One region of the Lujinxingia litoralis genome, then DNA from elsewhere that is predicted to be linked to it. Evidence: riboswitches for the same ligand, from Rfam matches in the RefSeq annotation. Region 1 holds a riboswitch; the other holds the start of a gene.

What was found. Region 1 has a riboswitch for thiamine pyrophosphate ahead of tenA (thiaminase II). Riboswitches for the same ligand answer to the same signal wherever they lie in the genome.
Region 2: linked by a shared signal. The riboswitch ahead of DL240_RS14620 (class I SAM-dependent DNA methyltransferase) and the one ahead of tenA (thiaminase II) in region 1 are both predicted to bind thiamine pyrophosphate.

Annotation. Positions count from the first base shown of each region.
Region 1 covers NZ_QHKO01000008.1:106,127-109,538, forward strand. The annotation lists gene DL240_RS15535 (BamA/TamA family outer membrane protein) at 1-542, shown strand, start outside; gene DL240_RS15540 (thioredoxin family protein) at 572-1,183, opposite strand; TPP riboswitch at 2,074-2,176, shown strand; gene tenA (thiaminase II) at 2,251-2,946, shown strand; gene DL240_RS15550 (hypothetical protein) at 3,153-3,412, shown strand, end outside.
Region 2 covers NZ_QHKO01000007.1:82,860-86,271, forward strand. The annotation lists gene DL240_RS20300 (hypothetical protein) at 49-579, shown strand; gene DL240_RS14615 (TenA family protein) at 519-1,160, opposite strand; gene DL240_RS14620 (class I SAM-dependent DNA methyltransferase) at 1,157-1,888, opposite strand; TPP riboswitch at 1,988-2,087, opposite strand; gene DL240_RS14625 (fibrinogen-like YCDxxxxGGGW domain-containing protein) at 2,523-3,412, opposite strand, start outside.

The DNA of each region.
Region 1 (3,412 bases):
TCACTGCCCTCTATAACGGAGCCCTGCGCTACGATCGCTCCCGTGACTCCGGGGGCCTCTACGCCCTGGTCGAGGCCTCGTTGAGCCAGCCCGAATCCAATGAGGGCTTCTTCTCGATCCTGGGCGAAGTCCAGCCTCGCTTCGACCGCCACCTCCCCTATTACCGCCTGGAGTTTGCCACCCGGCCCGAATTCGCTCGGGAGGGCCCCGTCGGTAGTCAGGATTTTTTCCGCTACGACCATCATGCCCCCGACATCGGGGCCACCCGCTGGCTCATCAACACCCTGGGCTACGGCCTTACCCTGAGCAGACTCCCCCTCAGCGTGCGCGCCTTTGCCGAAGTACAACACGCCTACGTCAGCGAAGCCCGCGGTGACATCCTCCCCGAAGAACTTCTGGGAACCAACGCGTTCTGGAGTGCCTCGCTCGGTCTGCGCCTCTACTTCGGCGGTGGGCCCATGCGGATGGGGTCCTACGGCATCCTCGATCCGATGAGCGCTGCCCATCGCTCCATGAATGCGATGCACGAACACAGGAACTAAAAGGGGGCCGCGGCCCCGAACGCTCCGACTCAGCGAGTGGCCGAGAGCTTGCCCCGACGCTCCCCGGTGAGCAGCGCCAGAAGATCACCTTCGATGGTGCCCGGGGGACGCTCGATCACTCGGCCCACCTCTTCACCATCGCGATAGACGATGAAGGTCGGTACCGCGATGATGTCCAGCCCCGCCAGATCCACATCGCCACCACCTAACTTGCGATCCACCCCCACGTACTCCACGCCAAAGGGCACCTGTGGTGCCAACTCAAGCGCCTCCCAGAAGCGGGTCACCTCCCGGACGCTGTCCGAACACCACGTCCCCAGCACCACCTTCACCTGTGCTCCCGGTGCGACCTGCCCCAGCGCTCGGGCGGCCGCCTCGTCTACCGGCGCCTTCCCCCCGGCCTCAGCCCACCCCGGAGCCCGGCCGCGCACGCTCTCCGGCTCTAATTCGCCGACAAAGTCCTCCCCCTTTCGCGCCTCCGCCCCGGGAGAGGGGGCCGGTGCGTCGCTTTCCTCCTCGCAGGCCTCCACCGCTTCATCACTCTGGGCCGTGAGGACGGCCGGGGTGTCCGGCGCCTGGGACGAGGGCTCGCAGGCCATCATCGCCAGAGCGGCGACCGGGGAAAGGATCAGAGGGAACATTCCAGACTTCATCATATCTCCATGGCACGTTGTCGGTTCATAACGTCAGCTTCGTCTGCTCACCGGCCTACCCCACACTCTCCCGAGTTTCCCCGTGGCACAATGCGTCCGGAGTACCTGCGAAGGCTTCGAGGCAAAGGTCGAGCCCGGGTCGAACTCCCGGGACTATGGCCCCGGTCGGGACGCCCGTTGAGTAGAGCTCCCCTTCAACCCAGGCCTGTCTAACCCCGGAAGCCGCGATATCCATCCCGAACGCCTCACGACTCAAACGCGCTGAGTGCGCTGCCTGAGCGCAGCAGACTTCACTCCCCTCCCGGTCAAAGAGGAAGGAGACGGCGCCGCATGGCAGTCAACTCCCAGGGTTGGGAGGACGAAAAGGGGCCGGTTGGGAGTCGAGTCCCGTGGCAAGGGGAAGGAGAGGGGGCCGGTTGGGAGTCGAGTCCCGTGGCCAGGGGAAGGAGAGGGGGCCGGTTGAGAGTCGAGTCCCGTGGCCAGGGGTGGGAGAAGGGGGGCGCTGGGAGGTTGTCCCCCATTCGTGGGGGGTAGGGTGGGTCGGAGGTGGGAGTCGAGTGCCGTGGCACGGGGTGGGAGAAGGGGCCGATTGGGAGTCGAGTCCCGTGGCCAGGGGTAGGAGAAGGGCGGCGCTGGGAGGTCTTACCCCGTTAGAGGGGGGAGGGGTGGGCTGGAGATGGTAGTCGAGTCTCAAGGCCGGGGGTGGGAGAAGGGTCAGGTTGGTAGTCGAGTCTCAAGGCCGGGGGTGGGAGAAGGGTCAGGTTGGGAGTCGACTCCCGGGGGGATGAGAAGGTTGTGGCGCCCGGGGGGCTTCCTGGTTTTTGGGCGGGAGACATGCCCTTTGTCTTTTTTGGAACCTGCGTTAGGGTGGCAGCCATCACCGATGCCAGGGGTGCCTCGTCCGAGATGGAGGAGGCTGAGAAGATACCCTCATGACCTGATCCGGTTTGTACCGGCGTAGGGAGGCTACACATGACGACGACGATCCCCATCGTAGCGATGGCGGGGCACTGTATGCCTGGCTCTTCACTCACCTTTTTGTTTGAGGAGTATGTATGAGCGCACCTGCCTTTGAAGTTCCGCCCTTTGCGAAGCGTTGCCTGGAGGCTGCGCGCGCGCAGTGGGGCGCGTCCTTTGAGCATCCCTTTGTGTTGGCGCTGGCCGAGGGGACGCTGGATGCCGAGAAGTTTCGTTTTTATCAGATGCAAGACGCCCGATATCTGGAGGCCTTTGCGGATGCGGCCAGCCTGATCTCGACGCGCTGTGTGTCTCCTGTGGATAAGCTGTGGTTTGTGGACGCCGCGCGGATGGCGTTGGTGGTTGAGGGGGAGTTGCATGCGGGCTACGGGGAGAAGCTCGGGTATGGGCCTGAGGAGATCGCGGCGATGGAGCTGACGCCCAACAACCGGGCGTATCAGGACCATATGATCTCGGCGGCCACCCGGGGTACGTTGGTCGAGGCGGTCGGAGCGCTGACGCCTTGCCCCTGGCTTTACATCGCGTTGGGGCAGCATTTGTTGGAGCGTCTGGGGACGATTGAAGACGATCACCCCTACGCGGACTGGCTGCGGATGTATTCGGATCCGGGGTTCAATGAGTACATGAACGAGATCCTCGGTCGTCTGCAGCGCTTTGCTGACGCGGCCGATGAGGCGGCGCGGGAGCGGGCGGTGCAGGCCTTTGTGACCAGCGTGCGCTATGAGTGGATGTTCTGGCAGCAGGCCTGGGAGCATCAGCAGTGGCCGGTCTAAGGGGCTAAGCCGGCCCGGGCGGTCGGCAATAAGGTACACAGCGGGCCCCGGTGACGGGGCCTTTTTTTTGGGCTCCGCTGGCGAGCGGTGTCAGGGGAGGTGGGGGGCGGCCGGGTTGTGGGGCCGGGGGGCGATGGCGTAGCGTGGGGTTCTGCGAGAGTGTGTTTCCTGCAAGCTGCCAGATGCCTTTGTCTCCGGAGAAGCCGATGCCGTGTCGCGTGTCATGGACGTGTGTGTGTGTGGTGGCGTGGTGGTTGAGCGCCTGTGAGCCGGGTCATCTCGGAGGGGCAAATCTGGACGAACTCGACGTGTCGACGCGGGACACCGGCGGCGCGGCGGATGCGGCCTCGGAGGGGGACACGTGGGATGTGCAGCCTGAGGAGGATGCCGCCGGCAGGCCTGACGCTGAAGATGCGGCGGACGTTGCTGATCCGGGCGATGTTTCTTTGCCGTCCGATGGTGCGGA
Region 2 (3,412 bases), on a different contig from region 1:
GCCGGGGGTTTTTGTGGGTGGGGATAGGGCGATCTGGGGTTAGGGCTCGTGCTGGTGCTCGTGCTGGTGCTCGGGCTGGTGCTGGTGCTGGTGCTCGTGCTCGTTCTCGTTCTCGTGCTCGGGCTGGTGCTCGTGCTCGACCTCGTGCTCGTGCAGGTGCTCGTGCTCGTGCTCGACCTCGACCTCGACCTCGACCTCGACCTCGACCTCGGCCTCGACCTCGTTCTCGTTCTCGTTCTCGTTCTCGGGCTCGTGCTCGTGCTCGTTCTCGTTCTCGTTCTCGTTCTCGTTCTCGGGCTCGTGCTCGTGCTCGTGCTCGTGCTCGTGCTCGTGCTCGTGCTCGACCTCGTTCTCGGGCTCGTGCTCGTTCTCGTGCTCGTGCTCGACCTCGACCTCGACCTCGACCTCGGGCTCGTACTCGTTCTCGTGCTCGTGCTCGTGCTCGACCTCGACCTCGTTCTCGTGCTGGTGCTGGTGCTCGTACTCGTGCTGGTGCTGGTGCTGGTGCTCGGGCAGTTTCACCGCCCTTGCCACAGTCCTTCCCAGAACTCGAGTTCGCAGCGCGCGGCATCTTTGTAGGCGCCCTCGATCGTCATCATCGCGCCCTCGATCGCTGTGCAGCGGTTGAGTTCCGCCTCGAAGATGGGGACCGACTGCTGAAACGCCGCGTCGGTGTAGGTCGCGATCCAGGCGTCGTAATCCGCCGGCCGGTGGGCGTTTTGTGAGTCGAGATCACGGGCGATCTCGGCATAGCCCACCGCGCAGGGGGTCAACGTGGCGACCAGGGTCGGATAGCTCGAACGCGCTGCCTTTAAGGTCGCCAGATACGACGTGGTCGCCCCAAAAGGTGCGGCCTCATCGAGGGCGTTGATGGGCAACCCAAAACGTCTGGCCAGGCCGCGATGCAGCTCAAGCTCGACCTCGCGGGTGAGTCTGGCGAGCTCCCCCCAGAAGTGGCGGGACGACTCGGTGAGCGCCAGCTGGCTCGCGGCGTCCAGCGCCACGACGTAGCCCTGTAGATAGAGCCAGTCCTGGGTGATCCAGCGCCCGAACACCTCGCGGGGGAGGCTGCCGTCGCCGATACCGCGGACGAAGGGGTGGGCCCGGGCCGCCTCAAAGAGCGCGTCGTTCTCCCGGCGCAGTCGACTCGCCAGGCTCATGAGTGCCCCGCGGTCGTTTTGCTGGCGAGCACCCCGACGTAGTCACCGGATTCGTGGCCGTCGCGGGGCATCTCGACCTCTTCGCCGGCGCGTACCGGGTGGGTCGTCAGGGTTTGCGCGGTCTTCTCCACGGTGAATCCCGCGGCCGTGAGTGCCTCGATGCGCTCGGCGGTGGTGTGCCAGGAGGCCGCGCGCACAAAGGGCATCGGATAGGGGCTCTTCGGTGCCACCCCGGCCATCAGCGGATGATCCCAGGTGCCGAGCTCGGCAGCGAGGCAGTAGAGAATGCCAAAGCTGCTCTCCCGCGGCACATCGATGACCATCACATAGCCCCCGGGGCGCAGCGCGTTGAAGGCGCGCTCAAAGACCCCCTGCAGATCGTTGACGTAGGAGCTCGACCCGTTGAACACCAGCATATCAAAGAGCTCCTGGCCAAAATCCCCTTCTTCGGCGGTGCCGATCGTGACCTCCATGCCCCGGGTCCGGGCGATGGCGGCCATGCCCTCGGCGGGCTCAATGCCGTCGGTCACCACGATATCGAAGTCGCGCTTGAGGACGGCCTCAAAGAGCCCGGTGCCGCATCCCACAGAGAGTACCCGCGCCGGTTTCGGCTCGGGCCAGAGGTGCGCAAGAAGGCGGACCTCGCTCTCTAAGAGGGGCTGGTTCTCGGAAAACCAGGCGTCGTAGTCGTTGGCAAAGAGGTCGAAGCCGTTGGCGTCGCTCATCATGGGGCGCTCCACTCGAGATCCGGCCATGGCGAGGAGGCAGCAGCGACGATGGATCGGGCCCCCCCCGCGCGCATCGAATGCACGTGTAAAGAGGCCAGACGACGACGTCCTGAGCTTTCCTACGCCGGCATGATCCGGTTCAGGTTCAAGGGATATCTCTCAGCTCGCCCACCACGGGCGAACACTCCCAGCTCGAGGGGGGAGCGCTATCATCGGGGGGAGTGGCCGGTCAAGCCGGTGCCGAGCGCCCCAGGACGACGCTGACTGCGTCGATAGGGATACGCGGTAGCGTTGCTACAGCTTCATCCCTATCTCCTTGTCAGCGCCGCCCTGGATACGCGGTAGCGTTGCTACAGCTTCATCCCTATCTCCTTGTCAGCGCCGCCCTGGATACGCGGTAGCGTTGCTACAGCTTCATCCCTATCTCCTTGTCAGCGCCGCCCTGGATACGCGGTAGCGTTGCTACAGCTTCATCCCTATCTCCTTGTCAGCGCCGCCCTGGATACGCGGTAGCGTTGCTACAGCTTCATCCCTATCTCCTTGTCAGCGCCGCCCTGGATACGCTCGGATCTTTGGGTTCGCGTGCCCCCCCCCAAGGCCCACACGAATCGATCGACATCGCGAACCCGGGAGCTCAGGGCTGCTTATCGCCCACCTGGCAGATGAAGCGGCTGGAGGTGAAGCCCTGGCCGGGGAGGTCGTTGTAGCCTTCGACGGTGTTGTCGGCATACCAGGAGTAGCCCATGGAGCCTGCGGTGGTGTTATCGCCGTTGGGCTCGGCGATGTTGGTGCGCGTGCCGATAAAGAAGGGGCCGTCGTCGCTGGCGCTCCAGTCGCAGTCGGCGCTGGAGGAGTTGAAGGGGGTGCGGATGCAGGTGGCGCCGTCGAAGTCGGGGTAGATGCCGAAGATGCGGGCGTAGTGGATGTTGGCATCGGGGCCGACATCGGGATTGCGGGCCAGGGTGAGGGTGGTGGCCAGGTGGGCCGGGGAGCGGGGGATGTGCAGCTGCATGTTGTGCTGGGCGCAGAGGGCCTCGGCCTCGGGGGCGTAGACGTTGGTGTCCGGGGCGATTTTGAGGAAGGTGTAGCCGCCGCCGTCGCTGGTCATGTCGCAGAAGACCTGGAGGTTTTTGAGCGGGCCGTTGCCGTCGCGGTCGATCAGGTATTCGCCATCGGGCAGGCCGGGGGTGTCGGTGAGCAGGTCAAGGCAGCTTGCGGGGATGTCGCAGGTGGAGTCGGCAGAGCAGGTGAAGCCGCCGCAGTCGGCGTCGCTTGCGCATTGCTCGCCAGTGGAGCAGGGAGCGCAGGAGCCGCCGCAGTCGAGGTCGCTCTCATCGCTGTCCTGGATCCCGTTGCCGCAGTGGTCAGGCCGGCAGACGCCGAGATAACAGTCGGAGGAGGCGCAGTCGTCATCCACGCGGCAGCTCGCCCCGCTCTGGCAGGAGGTCGCGCAGGAGCCGCCGCAGTCGGTATCGCTCTCATCGCCGCTTTGCCGGCCGTCGAAGCAGGTGGTCTCCCGGCTCC